Regions from separate parts of the Niveispirillum fermenti genome, predicted to be linked through region 3. Evidence: predicted binding sites of a transcription regulator. Region 3 holds the regulator's gene; each other region holds the start of a gene.
The links. Region 3 encodes HrcA, which represses chaperone genes, less so after heat shock. Its sites were predicted from a motif close to GTTAGCACTCNCCNNNGGNGAGTGCTAAC; they were not measured.
Positions count from the first base shown of each region.

Region 1: ABC728_RS09765 (putative urea ABC transporter substrate-binding protein) is a predicted target of HrcA. The motif match lies at 1,267-1,295, and genes of this name have one in related genera.
Region 2: groES (co-chaperone GroES) is a predicted target of HrcA. The motif match lies at 3,070-3,098, and genes of this name have one in related genera.

Region 1 covers NZ_CP156679.1:1,272,432-1,277,382, forward strand. The annotation lists gene ABC728_RS09765 (putative urea ABC transporter substrate-binding protein) at 157-1,233, opposite strand; guanidine-I (ykkC/yxkD leader) riboswitch at 1,304-1,428, opposite strand; gene ABC728_RS09770 (TIGR00645 family protein) at 1,686-2,135, shown strand; gene ABC728_RS09775 (substrate-binding periplasmic protein) at 2,253-3,065, shown strand; gene ABC728_RS09780 (hypothetical protein) at 3,208-3,429, opposite strand; gene ABC728_RS09785 (DHA2 family efflux MFS transporter permease subunit) at 3,536-4,951, opposite strand, start outside.
Region 2 covers NZ_CP156681.1:371,317-376,267, reverse strand. The annotation lists gene ABC728_RS13220 (hypothetical protein) at 1-89, opposite strand, end outside; gene ABC728_RS13215 (IS110 family transposase) at 182-1,117, shown strand; gene ABC728_RS13210 (TetR/AcrR family transcriptional regulator) at 1,303-1,866, opposite strand; gene ABC728_RS13205 (hypothetical protein) at 2,209-2,406, shown strand; gene ABC728_RS13200 (cytochrome P450) at 2,403-2,630, shown strand; gene ABC728_RS13195 (hypothetical protein) at 2,830-2,961, shown strand; gene groES (co-chaperone GroES) at 3,143-3,433, shown strand; gene groL (chaperonin GroEL) at 3,487-4,951, shown strand, end outside.
Region 3 covers NZ_CP156681.1:672,714-677,664, forward strand. The annotation lists gene ABC728_RS14550 (helix-turn-helix domain-containing protein) at 1-159, shown strand, start outside; gene ABC728_RS14555 (VOC family protein) at 484-861, opposite strand; gene rdgB (RdgB/HAM1 family non-canonical purine NTP pyrophosphatase) at 955-1,578, opposite strand; gene rph (ribonuclease PH) at 1,590-2,309, opposite strand; gene hrcA (heat-inducible transcriptional repressor HrcA) at 2,466-3,503, shown strand; gene grpE (nucleotide exchange factor GrpE) at 3,648-4,232, shown strand; gene ABC728_RS14580 (transposase) at 4,341-4,793, shown strand.

The sequences.
Region 1 (4,951 bases), on a different replicon from region 3:
GCAACTCCCTTGCACGCCCCCGCCACCGACCCGGCGACAGGCCGGAACCGGTGGATCAGGAACGCCTTGGGCGGGTTTGCGTCGTCAAACACCGCGGAGAGAGGGGGTTCACACCCCTGGAAACCCGGCATCGGCCGGTGTGGCACGGGCAAGCGGTCAAAGCGTCCCGTCGGCAGCGGCAGCCATATAGGTGTCGGTGAAGCGGAACTTCACGAACCTGTCGCTGCCATAGAGGGACCCGTCGGGGAACTGGATGCCGATGGCCTCCGCCGATGGCGCACCATTGCCCAGCAGACCATGGTCGAACAGGAAGCCGGCCACCTTGCGCATGGTCGATTTCGGCTCCGCCCCCCGCACGAAGGCCAGCGCCTCCGCCGGCTTGTAGAACATGCGGGTGGCCTCCAGCTGCGCCTCGTAACCCTTCTGGTCGGTGCCCGATGCCTTGCCCATGGCGGCACGTGCGGCCGCACCGGCCGGGGTCTGGGCCGACATGATGGCCATCGTTTCGTACCAGATGCCGGCCAGCGCCTTGCCGAAAGCCGGATTGTCGTTCAGCACGCCGGTATTGACGACGGTCAGGTCCATGATCTCGCCCGGAATGCGGCTGCTGTCGAACACCTTGCGGGCATCCGGCTGGGCCATGATCTCCGCCACCAGGGGGTTCCAGGTGACGACCGCCGTGACCTGCGGCGTGGACCAGGCGGCCACCATGTCGGCATCGGAGGTGGAGACGACGGACACATGCTCCCGCTCCGTCAGGCCGGCACTTTCCAGCGCGCGGGCCAGCAGATAGTGGGACACGGAAAATTCCACAAGGTTGACCTTCCGGCCCTTGATGCTGGCCAGATCCTCCCCGCCCTTCAGGATCACGGCATCATTGCCGTTGGAGAAGTCACCCACGATCACGGCCGTGGTGTCCACACCGCCGGCGGCGGGAATGGACAATGCATCCATATTGGTCAGGGTGACAGCGTCGAAACCGCCGGCCGTGTACTGGTTGATGCTTTCCACGTAATCGTTGAACTGCACCACATCGATGGTGATGCCGTACTTGTCGGCCCATTTCTTCACGATGCCGTTCTCGTCGGCATATTGCCAGGGCATCCAGCCGACATAGATCGACCAGGCCAGCTTGAAATCCTTCTTCGGCGCGGCAAGGGCCGGTGCGGACAAGAGCGAGGCGGCAATCAGCCCGGCGGTCAATTTTCCAAGGAAGCGGCGCGTCTTCATCATCCAACCCCTTATGGTTCCAAACCGGTTTGGGGGGTTGGCGGAGACCGAACGGGGGCGCCAACCCTCCTCGATCTCCCGGGCTTTTATCCCGCCGTGTACCCGGCCGGGCCAGCAGGCTGGCGGTGCCGGGCGGCAGCTCTCGGACCAGTCACCGCCCCCATAACGGGCACGGCCGGAACCCTAGCCACCATGCTTGTTGTATCAGCAAGCACCGTGCCAGCCCGAAGCGGCCTGTTCCCCCGCCCACGGCCGCGCCAATGCCCAGCTTTCAGGCATTCGGGTCAGGCAATGCGCCCAATTCGCGGGCACCCTCTGTTGCAATGCGGGACAGTTGACAGCAACCCCGCTTTGCGTCATTGCCACGCCGTTGCAAGCCCCTTCCGGAGCGTCACCCCGTGCTTGAACGTTTCATCGAACGCACCCTTTACGCCAGCCGCTGGCTGCTGGTGCCGATGTATCTCTGCCTGGCCGTCGTGCTGATCGCGTTCACGCTGCGCTTCGTCATGGAGCTGTGGCACCTGTTCGACTATGCGCTGTTCGGGGAAAGCGAGGCGGACCTGATCCTCGCCGCGCTGGCCCTGGTCGACCTGACCCTGGTGGGCAGCCTCGTCGTCATGGTGATGATCAGCGGGTACGAGAATTTCGTGTCGCGTATCGAACTGGGCGAGAATGACGAGAAACTGTCATGGCTGGGCAAGCTGGACAGCGGCACGCTGAAGGTCAAGGTCGCGGCCTCCATCGTCGCCATCTCCTCCATCCATCTGCTCAAAAGCTTCATGGATGCGGACAAGGTCACCAATGACAAGCTGATGTGGCTGGTCATCATCCATCTGACCTTCGTGGCTTCCGCCTTCCTCATGGGCCTGCTGGACAAGATGACCAACGGCAAGCCCAAGCCCTGACGGGGAAGCGGGACAGCCGGCCGGGTCGGGATCAAGATAATCCTCCCCCATCGCATACATTTTTACTAAAATGCCCAAACTCAAGTGAATGCGGGTTTCGCGTCGGGGGGGCGCTACATGGTTTTGCGGATGGCGGTCGGGGCGCTGATCATGACCCTGGCCATCCTTTGGGTGCCACCGGGTATGGCCGGTGATGCGCCGCTGATTTTCGCCTATGGTGACCATAACGAGGCGCCGTTCGCCATCGTCCGGGAGGAAAGGCTGGAAGGCGGCTTCCTGCTGGAATTGGGGAACGAACTGGCGGCCCGGCTGTCGCGGACCCCGGTCTACCGTTTCGTGCCGCGCAACCGCATCCAGGGCGAGTTGCAGGCGGGCACGGTGGATGCCTATTGCCTGGCCGCGCCCGAATTCTACCCGGAGCTTCCGGCCGACCATTTCTCCCGTCCCCTGTTTCAGGATCAGGATATCATCGTCATGGCCCGGCATATCCAGGGGCCGCCTGTTCTGGACAGCCTGCGCGGTGCCCAGCTTGGCACCGTGCTGGGCTACCGGTATCCGCCCGCCGTGGAGGAGCGGTTCCGCACGGGCGAGTTGCGGCGGGTCGATGCACGCAATGCCGAAACCAACATGCGCAAGCTGGCCGGCGGACGGCTGGACGCCATCATCCTCCCCCGCCTGGGCTGGACCCATGCCCTGGCAGGGGAACCATCCCTGGCCAGCCATGCGCGATCCGACGTCATCACGGTGGCCACCCGGCAGCGCTCCTGCCTGATCAGCCCCGCCAGCGCCCTGGCCGTTCAGGACCTGAACGACGCCATCCTGTCGATGATGTCCGACGGGCGGCTGGATATGCTGCTGGCCACCTGGGGTCTGCGTGCCGGGCTTGCACAAGGGGGCGGCACCCGGCAGGAGGCACGGGCCGGCCGATGACAGCCTTCAGCATTGATCAGAACCGACGGTCCTGATCAATACTGCCCGCATGCCCGGGCGCCGCAAGCCGCGGGATGGCGGCGCCCGGCGCTTCGTGGTGCCGAAAACCTTGACCATCGGTCAAGATTTTCGGCCGCTGCTATCAGTCCAGCAGGCCGTCGATATCCGTCATCAGCCGCCGCCGCCGCTGCACCACGGGAACGGCGGGCTCCTCCGTAGCAGCGGGCGGCGGGCTTTCCAACAATGCCTGTACCGCAGTCCGCACCTCTTCCCTTCGGGAAGCGGGAACCCAGAATTCCAGCCTGACGAGCCCGGCCGCCTTGCGGCGGGCCCGGGCCCGGATCTGCCTTATCGCGTCGCTCATAAGCCTCGTCCTTCGCTTGGCCGCCAGATTAGTCAAGCCGGCGGTTGCTGGGAATAGCGGTGGGCGACCATCACCCATACCGGGGGCGCACCCCCAGGTTGCGAGATCAATCCATGACCGGCGCATGCCCCTGCCCGCCTTCGTTCCGCGCAGGGCGCAGCAGCAGGACAAGGGGGATTGCACACAGGGTAACGATCATCATCATCTTGAAATCATTCAGATAGGCGATCATTGCCGCCTGCTGGTTGACCATCTGGTCCATCGCCGCCAGCGCCGGCGGGGCGGCCTGCCCCATCTGTACCAGGCGGGCATCGATGGCGGGATTGAACGGCGAGATATGGGCCGCCAGTTCCGCATGGTTGACCTGGGTGAAATGCGCCAGGGCGGAGATCACGACGGATACCCCCAGACTGTTGCCCAGGTTGCGGACCAGACTGAACAGGCTGGCCGCATCCACCCGGTCGGCCGGTGCCAGGGTGGCGAATGCGATGGCGCTGAGCGGCACGAAGACCAGCCCAAGGCCCAGGCCCTGCACAAGCCCGCTGACAATGATCGGCGTGCTGTCCATGACAATGGTGAATTGCGTCATCATGTGCAGCGACCAGGCCGTGAGCAACAGCCCGACCAGAATCAGCAGGCGGGCATCGACGCGATGCACCAGCCGCCCCACCAGCAGCATGGAGATCACCACCCCCAGGCCGCGCGGCGCCATGACCATGCCCGTGGTGATGGTGGGATAACCCATCAGTCTTTGCAGCATGGGCGGCATCAGCGCCATGGCGGCCAGCACGATGACCCCGACCACGAAGATCACGATCAGGCCGGCCACCAGATTGCGGTCCCGGAATAATCTCGGTTCCAGAAAGGGCTGGCGCGCCGTCAGCATATGCACGCCGAAACCCCAGAAGGCGGAAATGGAAATCCCCAGCTCGATCCAGATTTCCGGCGATGCGAACCAGTCGAGCTGCTCGCCCCGGTCCAGCATGAGCTGCAGGGACCCGACAGCGATGGACAGCAGGCCGAAACCCACGAAATCGAACCCGCGCCGCCGCGTGGCCGACGCCGGCATCCAGGCGAGGATGCCCAGGAACGCCAGGATGCCCACGGGCACGTTGATGTAGAAGACCCAGCGCCAGTTGAAGCTTTCCGTCAGCCAGCCGCCCAGAGTGGGGCCGATCACGGGGCCGATCATGATGCCGGCCCCCCACATGGCCATGGCCTGGCCGTGGCGTTCCTTGGGATTGATGTTCAACAGGACCGTCTGCGACAGCGGCACAAGGGCCGCGCCGAAAACCCCCTGCAGCAGGCGCCAGACAACCATCTCCGTCAGGCTGCCGGCCGTGCCACACAGCATGGAGGCGACGGTGAAGCCGGCTACGGACACCAGGAAAAGCGGCTTGAGCCCGATCCGGTCGGCCAGCCAGCCGGTCACCGGCGTCATGATGGCCGAGGCCACGATATAGGATGTCAGCACCCAGGTGATGCTGTCCTGGGCCGCACCCAGGCTGCCCTGCATGCTGGG
Region 2 (4,951 bases), 300 kb from region 3:
GAAATGTCAGTAAGATGTGTGATCGCCGGCCGGGGCATGCCCCGGCCGGCGATCCGTCCGGAAGACCGCTCCGTGGAAAGGTAGATCATACACCGTAGCCAAGCATGGTTCTCCGGTCGGCCCCTTCATTGACCCGAACAGTTGCTTGGGGTTGCAGCCCCGTACGTGCAAGGCAGGGAGTATGAAGATGGCACAACAGGACTCTATCATCGCCCTGGACGTCAGCAAGGCCCGTCTGGACGGGTTGGATGCCGAGACAGGAGAGGCTTTCCAAGTCGAGAATGCCGAGGCTGGTTACAGTCTCCTTCGGCGACGGTGTGGCAAGCGCGCCGTGCAGGTCGTCCTGGAAGCCAGTGGTGGCTATGAGCGGCCGGTCATGGAGGCTTTATCGAAAGCCGGCATTCCCGTCCGCCTCGTCGATCCTCGCAAGGTCCGGCATTTTGCCAGGGCGCATGGACGCTGGGCCAAGAATGACCGGCTGGATGCCCGGATGATCGCCGCCTATGCCCAGGCGATCCCCGGAGCCGCCTACCAACCCGATCCGGAACGGGAGGTCCTGGCGGAACTGGCCACCTACCGGCGCCAGTTGCTCGACGAGCAGACCATGGTCAGGAACCAGGCCCAGACCCTGGCGGATCCGGAACTGCGCCGCTTGGCCAAGCGGCGCCTGGATGCCATCGCCCTGCTGATCCTGCGCCTCGACAAGCGCATTGCCGAGCAGATCGCGGCATCCAAAACCTTGAAGGTCAACGACAACCTGCTCCAGTCCATTCCTGCTGTCGGGCCGGTGCTGGCGGCCACCCTGCTGGCCCATATGCCGGAGTTGGGCACACTGACACGACATCAGGTCGCCGCCCTGGCCGGCGTTGCCCCGATGGATAACCAGAGCGGCAAACGCGATGGCCCGCGCAGCATCTACGGTGGAAGGCCCGTTGTCCGAACCGTCCTTTACATGGCTGCCGTCGTCGCCAGTCGGCGAAATCCACCCTTGGCCGCCTTCTATAAAAAACTCATCGCCGCTGGAAAGAAGCCAAAGGTTGCCCTCGTTGCCATCATGCGAAAGATCGTCGTCCTCGCCAATGCCATCATCCGCGATCAGAGAACTTACGCCGCATGAAAACAGTTGCTTGGCTTCACGACGCACAGCCGCGGCGGGCGCAGTCGCCAACGGAGCTGTTTCCGGTCGACCGAAAACAGCTCTAACGGAACATATCCTGCCGCAGCGGCCGGATCAGGTCGCCGGCACGGCCATCACGGCGCGGCAGGGTCAGTCCCCGCACCAGCACCAGCCGCATTATAGTATCAGTCCCCGCCCGCGGCCCGGCGGAAGGCCGCGCGCTGCCTTTCCGCGGTCCAGTATGACTGGTCGAAGACCGTCTGCATGGCGATGCCGTAAAGCGCCTTGCAGATATCCTCCGCCCGCTGGTCGGCCGCCGGGTCTGCCATGCCTGCGGCAATGAAATGGGTGCGCAATCGTTCGCGCGTGCCGACAAGCCCGCGCTGATGTTCCTGCGACAGGCCCGGTTCGAACAGGGCCGCGGTCCAGAAGCACAGCCAGATGATCCAGTGCCGCCGCTGGTCCGGCCCCACGGGCAGCAATTCCTCCATCGCCCTTACCGGATCGGCCGGCAGTCCCGCCAGCGCCTGCTCGCGAAGGGCCACGGCCTGCATGAAATTGTAGCGGTAGGTCTCCAGCAGCACCTCGTTCTTGTCGCGGAAGAAGTGGCTGATGACGGTGGTGCTGCAGCCCAGCCGGGTCGCCAGGTTGCGGAAGGTCACGGCATTCAGCCCACCTTCGATGATCAGGTCCGCCGCGGCGGCGGCAACTTCCGTCCGGCGCTGGCCACTATCCACGGCAACGGGCATCGGCCCCCATCCTTACCTACTATGCGACACCTGTTCTACAGGCCCGGCCGGCCCGGCGGAAGAGGGGATAGAAAATGCGCATCAGTGCAAAAAAATATGGTGTGCAACATATGCTTTACACCCATGATCCGGAACAGGGAGGCGCGGTCGCCTGTCCGCAGAACAGGGATGGGCCGCGGCAGAAGAAGGAAGATCGGCGATGCAGCAGCACCCCGTCATTCCCGACCATGTGCCGCCGGGCCTGGTACGGGATTTCAGCTATTTCAGGTCGCCCGGCATGGCCCCGACGCCCAACGGCAATCCGCAGGCGGGCTCAGCTTTGTGCATCAGGGTGGGCCGCCCGTGTTGTACGCCCCGGCCAACACCTATGACGGGCGCGGCACCTGGGTCATCACAAGGGCCGATGACCAGTTCCACGGCACGCTGGAAAAGCGGCTGGCCGCTATGCGCACCGTCGTGGATTTCATGAAGGGCCTGGCGAACTGCGCCGGCGGGAGCCGGCGGACGATTTCGTCGGCTTCCTGCTGCGCGCCGGGGTGAAAGGCCGGCCGCTGACCGACAAGGAGGTGCTGGGCATTGCCGTGCTGCTGTTCGAGGCCGGCCTGGACACGGTGGCCGCGGCCCTGGGCTTCGACCTCTACCATCTTGCCACGCATCCGCAGGATCAGCAGCGCCTGCGCGACGACCGCGAATTGATCAAGCCGGCGGTGGAGGAGTTCTTCCGCGCCTATTCCACGGTGCAGATGCTGCGCCCTGGCGCGTGAGAACAACCGTCACACGGCCTTCGCCTATGGTCCGCACCGCTGTCTGGGGTCCCATCTGGCACGGCGGGAACTGATCATCGGGCTGGAGGAGTTCCTGGAGCGGATTCCGGCATTCCGGATCAAGCCCGGCACGGCGCCCATGACCCATGGCGGCATGTGTTCGGGATCGAGAATGTCGTGCTGGACTGGATGGGGGGAATTGAGAAATGCGCATGGAGACCCACGCAAGGTCGGCCTGTCGCTGGTCTTGACGGTGCTGTTCCTGCTGCTGCCGGCGGCCTGCCTGCGGGCTGGGGGCCGGGCGGCGATGCGGCGGCGGCTGGCGGATTGATGTCGCGGGCGGTGGGCCGGGGTGCGACCCCTTTCGCCGCCGTCATGGCAACCCCATCCAATTATGCCAGCGCCCCTCTTGACAGGCGGGGATGGGATGAATAGCTCTGTTGGCACTCACCGAGCGTGAGTGCTAACAAAGGCTCACGCCAACCCTTTTGCCTATCTCAGGGAGAGATCCTATGAAGTTCCGTCCGCTGCACGACCGCGTCGTGGTCAAGCGCGTCGAGTCCGAAAAGAAGACGGCCGGCGGCATCATCATCCCCGACACCGCCTCGGAAAAGCCCCAGGAGGGCGAGGTGGTCGCCGTGGGTCCGGGTGCCCGTGACGAGGCCGGCAAGCTGGTGGCTCTCGACGTCAAGGCCGGCGACCGCGTCCTGTTCGGCAAGTGGTCGGGGACCGAGGTGAAGATCGACGGTGTCGAATACCTGATCATGAAGGAAAGCGACATCATGGGCGTGCTGAACGCCTGAGTCGGATCACCTGATCCACGCCCGACCCCATAGAATTCAAAAGGATTAGAGCAATGGCTGCCAAGGAAGTTAAGTTCGGCTCCGACGCCCGCACCAAGATGCTGCGCGGCGTGGACATTCTGGCCGATGCCGTGAAGGTCACCCTGGGCCCGAAGGGCCGCAACGTCGTGATCGAGAAGAGCTTCGGCGCTCCCCGCATCACCAAGGACGGTGTCTCGGTCGCCAAGGAAATCGAACTGTCCGACAAGTTCGAGAACATGGGCGCCCAGATGGTCAAGGAAGTGGCGCAGAAGACGGCCGATCTGGCCGGCGACGGCACCACCACCGCCACCGTGCTGGCCCAGTCCATCGTCCGTGAAGGCGCCAAGGCCATCGCCGCCGGCATGAACCCGATGGATGTGAAGCGCGGCGTCGATCTGGCCGTCGCCACCGTCGTGGCCGACATCCAGTCCCGCTCGCGCAAGGTCACGACCAACGACGAGATCGCCCAGGTCGGCACCATCTCCGCCAACGGCGAAGCCACCATCGGCGCCCAGATCGCCGAGGCCATGGCCCGCGTCGGTAACGAAGGCGTCATCACGGTTGAAGAGGCCAAGAGCCTGGAGACCGAGCTGGACGTCGTGGAAGGCATGCAGTTCGACCGCGGCTACCTGTCGCCCTATTTCGTGACCAATGCCGACAAGATGGTCGCGGACCTGGAAAACCCCTATATCCTGCTGTTCGAAAAGAAGCTGTCGGGCCTGCAGGCGATGCTGCCGGTTCTGGAAGCCGTCGTGCAGTCGTCCCGTCCGCTGGTCATCGTGGCCGAGGATGTGGAAGGCGAGGCGCTGGCCACGCTGGTCGTCAACAAGCTGCGCGGCGGCCTGAAGATCGCCGCCGTGAAGGCCCCGGGCTTCGGTGACCGTCGCAAGGCGATGCTGGAAGACATGGCCATCCTGACGGGCGGCCAAGTCATCAGCGAAGATCTGGGCATCAAGCTGGAGAACGTGACGCTGGACATGCTGGGCCGCGCCAAGAAGGTGACGATCAGCAAGGACAACACCACGATCGTCGACGGCGAGGGTGCGAAGGAAGACATCACGGCCCGTATCGCCCAGATCAAGGCCCAGATCGAAGAGACCACCAGCGACTACGACCGCGAGAAGCTGCAGGAGCGTCTGGCGAAGCTGGCTGGCGGCGTTGCCGTCATCCGCGTCGGCGGCGCCACCGAGGTCGAGGTGAAGGAGCGCAAGGATCGCGTTGACGACGCGATGCACGCCACCCGCGCCGCCGTGGAAGAGGGCATCGTCGCCGGCGGCGGCGTGGCCCTGCTGTACGCCACGAAGAAGCTGGAAGAACTGGTCGCCCCGAACGCCGACCAGAAGTTCGGTGTGGACATCGTCCGCAAGGCCCTGCAGGCCCCGGTCCGCCAGATCGCCCAGAATGCCGGTTTCGACGGCTCGGTGATCGTCGGCAAGCTGCTGGAGCAGGCTGACACCAACCATGGCTTCAACGCCCAGACCGGCGAATATGGCGACA
Region 3 (4,951 bases):
GGTGACGACCTGGAATGGTTGCGCAGCCGGCTTGCGGGACGCGATCGCATGAGTATCCGGGGGATCACCGCGGAACTGGCCGGGCGCGGGCTGCTGGTGACGCATGACACCGTATGGCGGACGGCAAGACGGCTGGGTTTTGGCGAGCGTAGAGAATAAAAAGACGACTTGACGTCGTTAACGTCCACGGTGGTGGCGGAAATTCACTGACCGTCATCTGGTGAGGCATGCTCCACCAGATGACGGTGGCGGCGCTGCAAGGGGTGGACCAGGTTTCCCGGAGACCGGAAACGCCCCCTGCGCGGCAGGCCGGGGGAACGTCCGCCCAGGGGAACGTCCGCCGAAGGTGATCATGCCGGCGATGGCGGGCCGGCACCGGGATTTCATGATCCCCGCCGCCCCCATCCGGTGCGGACGGGCGGGTTGCCGGGTTGAGCCCAGGCTGTCCGGGACGATGCGGGCCGTCCCGGACACACGCGGGCATCAACCCGGCATGGTCATGACGAAGGCGTTCAGCTTGTTGCCATCAAGATCACGGAAATAGGCGGCATAGAAATTGTCGCCGCGCGGGCCGGGCGGGCCTTCGCAGGTGCCGCCCAGCGACAGGGCCAGATCGTAAAGCCGCTGGACCTGTTCCTTGTCCTTGGCCTCGAATGCAACCATGACGCCATTGCCCACAGAGGCGGCGTTGCCGTCGAACGGCTTCATCAGGGCCATGCCGGCCCCGCCATTCGGATCACCCCAGGCGATGCCGGTGGGAAATTCCATCATCCGGCCGGTCCCCAACTCCTTGGCGATGGCGTCGTAAAAGGTGGCGCCCTTGGCCAGGTCGTTGGTGCCCAACGTCACATACCCAATCATTCTTTCCCCCATGATCTTGTCCATGCCGGACGGCACGGACCCATGCCGCATGGCATGATCAGAACATTACAGGAACATTTGATCGAGTTCGAGTCATTTCCCCGCCAGGGTGAAACAGCGTGCCTTCAGCTTGTTGAAGGCGTCGGTCCGGTGGCTGATCGATTGCTTTTCCGCCGGGTCCATCTCCGCAATGGTCCGCGTGTCGCCCAGCGGGATGAAGATGGGATTGTAGCCGAAACCATTGGTGCCGCGCGGCGGAAAGGACAGGTGACCGTCCACCCGCCCTTCCACCGTCTCCACATGCCCATCGGGCCAGGCCAGGGCCAGGGCGCAGATGAAGGCGGCCCGGTCGCCCCGGCGGTCCGGGCTGGCCTTCAGCGCCTCTTCCACCCTGGCCATGGCGATGCGGAAATCCTTGGTCGGCCCGGCCCAGCGGGCGGAGAAGATGCCCGGCGCCCCGTCCAGCCCCTCCACCGACAGGCCGCTGTCGTCGGCCAGCGCCGGCAGGCCGGACGCTGTGGCGGCCGCCCGTGCCTTCAGGATGGCGTTGCCGACATAGGTCGTCTCCGTCTCCTCCGGCTCCCCCAGCCCCAGTTCCCCGGCGCTGGGGAAGTGCCGCACCAAGCCATCCAGCAGGGCGGCGATTTCCGGCACCTTGCCCTTATTGTGGGTGGCGATGACCAGCGTATCGCCGGTGAAGGGACGGGGGACGGTCATGCGGCCCCCCCTCAGACGCCCAGGGCGGCGCGCTGCAGCGCCGCCAACTCGCCGATGCCCTTGCGGGCCAGGGCCATCAGGGCCATGAACTCGGCTTCCTCGAAGGGCTTATCCTCGGCCGTGCCCTGGATTTCCACGATGCCGCCGCGGCCGGTCAGCACGAAATTGGCGTCGGCCCCGGCATTGCTGTCCTCGATATAGTCCAGGTCCAGCACGGGCTGGCCATTATGGATGCCGCAGGAAATGGCGGCGACCTGATCGGTCAGCGGCACCCGGGCCAGCGTGCCGGTCCGCACCAGATGCTGAAAGGCCAGATGCAGGGCGACATAGGCGCCCGTGATGCTGGCGGTACGGGTGCCGCCATCGGCCTGGAGGACATCGCAATCGACCTTGATCTGCACCTCGCCCATGGCCTTCAGGTCGGTGACGGCGCGCAGGCTGCGGCCGATCAGGCGCTGGATTTCCTGCGTGCGGCCCGACTGCTTGCCCTTCGCCGCCTCGCGGTCGGTGCGGGTGTGGGTGGAACGGGGCAGCATGCCATATTCCGCGGTCACCCAGCCCTGGCCCTTGCCGCGCAGGAAGGGCGGCACCTTCTCGTCCACGCTGGCGGTACACAGCACATGCGTGTCGCCGAACTTCACCAGGCAGGAGCCTTCGGCATGGCGGGAGAAATTGATTTCCAGGCTGACGGCGCGGAGCTGGTCGGCCAGGCGGCCGGAGGGGCGGGACATGAGCAATATTCCATCGATGATCGGACAGGCAGGGTCATAGCAACCCTGCCAGCCTTCGTCCATCCCTGCTCCCCGCGTCCGTCCATTGATTTGCGCCGTGCCGCCCACTAATCTTTCATGGGACGGAGCAATGGCAAGAGGGCCGGCGGCGCCAGGATGATCAGCGAGCTGAACCAGCGGTCGCGGGAAATATTCCGCCATATCGTGGAAGCCTATGTCCAGACCGGGGAGCCGGTGGGATCGCGCACACTCTCGCGGCGGCTGACGACCAACCTGTCGCCGGCCACGATCCGCAATGTCATGGCCGATCTGGAGGAACTGGGCCTGCTGATGGCGCCCCACACCTCGGCCGGGCGCGTCCCGACGGAAGCGGGGCTGCGCCTGTTCGTCAACGGCCTGCTGGAGATCGGCGACCTGACGGAGCGGGAGCGCGAAGATATCGAGGCCGGCTGTCAGGCACGCGGCCGCTCCCTGCCGGAGGTGCTGGAGGAGGCGACCAACCTGCTGTCGGGCCTGTCATCCTGCGCCGGGCTGGTGCTGGCGCCAAAGACGGACCGGCCGCTGAAACATATCGAGTTCGTCAATCTGGGGCCCGGCCGCGCCCTTGTCGTGCTGGTGACCGAGGACGGGCTGGTGGAGAACCGCGTCGTGGAGGTGGCCGTGGGCCTGCCGCCATCGGCCCTGCAGATGGCCAGCAACTATCTGAACGCGCGGGTCGTGGGCCGCACCCTGTCCGAAGCGCGCGCCATGATCCAGAAGGAGATGGAGGAACAGCGCACCCAGCTCGACAGCCTGACCCGCAAGGTGGTGGAGACGGGGCTGGCCACCTGGTCGGGCACGCGCGGCAGCCAGGGCTATCTGATCGTGCGCGGTCAGGCGCGGCTGCTGGAGGATGTCACGGCCCTGTCCGACCTGGAACGCATCCGCGCCCTGTTCGAAGCGCTGGAAACCCGCGAGCAGATGATGCGCATGCTGGACGCCACGGGCCGGGCCGAAGGGGTGCAGATCTTTATCGGGGCGGAGAACGACCTTTTCCGCCACGCCGGCTGTTCCATGATCGTCAGCCCCTATGCCAACACCAAGGACCAGATCGTCGGCGCCATCGGCGTCATCGGCCCGACCCGCATCAATTATGCCCGCATCATCCCCATGGTGGATTATACGGCCAAGGTGATCGGCCGGCTGATGGGCTGACCCCCTTGCGGTACCGGGGGCCGGCACCCTATCTCTCTTGGCGACAAGGCTCGACAGGCGGGGCGTTCCCGCCTAAACCAGAGGGCCGCCGGTCCTGTCCGGCCGGCGCCTGTTCCAGTACCTCATCCAAAGGCTTGTTCCGCGATGACCGACACGATCAACACCCATGAAAGCGACCCCAACGCCGCCGCGGAGCCGGTGGCCCAGGCGACCGGGCCGGCCGTCGATACGGCCCGCGTCGCCCAACTGGAGACGGAGGTCGCGTCCCTGAAAGATCAGCTTCTGCGTGCCCTGGCCGAGACGGAGAATGTCCGTCGCCGGGCCGAACGCGAGCGTGAGGATACGGCCAAATATGCCGTGGGCAAGTTCGCCAAGGACCTGCTGGCCGTGGCCGACAACCTGCGCCGCGCCGTGGAAGCCGTGACGCCGGAAGTGCGGGAGGAAAACCAGGCCGTCGGCAACCTGCTGACGGGCGTGGAAGCGACGGAACGCCAGTTGGGCGCCGCGTTCGAACGCGCAGGCATTGCCCGCATGGAAGCGCTGGGGGCCCCGGCTGATCCGAATTTCCACCAGATCATGATGGAACTGGAAGGCACCGGAAAGCCGGCGGGCACCGTCGTGCAGGTGCTTCAGGCCGGCTACACGATCCATGGCCGCCTGCTGCGCGAGGCCATCGTCGGTGTCGCCAAGGGCGAGGCCGGGGCCGCGCATGTGAATACCAGCGCCTGACCGGCGGGCCAGGCCGGGGCTTCCCGGCCCGGTGATGCATCTTGAAGGGTCACAGACAGGCCATTGCCCGTCTGTGACCCTTTTTCATGCGGGCTGCTGTTGCGTCAGGTGGCCGGTCGGCTGAATTTGTTCGGACGGATGGCGGCGTGCTTCGACGACCGGCGCAACCGTAAGCAGGTGACGCATCCACTGCCCGATCTGCTGGCTCAGCGGGTCATCGCCATGGCGCTGGGGTACGAAGACCTCAAGGATCACGACCTGGTGCGCAACGATCCGCTGTTGAAGGTGACGGCGGTAGCCAGGCCCCGGGTGCCGGGTGGCGCGCCGCTGCCGGCGCTGGCCGGGAGTTCGACGCTGGGTCGGCTGGAGCGGAGCTTCGAGGAGGCTGACCAGCGTTATCACAAATTCACCGCGCAGCCGTCGCGTCTGCAGGATCTGTATGTCGAGCTGTTCACCGGCAGTTATGCGACAGCGCCGGAGCGGATCATCCTGGATATCGACGCGACGGATATCGAAACACATGGCCATCAGCGGGGCGGCTTCTTCCTGGCCTTTCGGTAGCAGTTTAAAGGTTCCCCGGTTCGGTTGTCGTCCGCCGTTATGGATGAATATGCCCCCATGGCAGTGGACAACAGCATGAGATCATAAGCGGCAAGGCTGTTGGCAGCCATCAGGGTGCGCATCAGATCAAGTCCATGCTTTTACAAATCAGGCGGAAA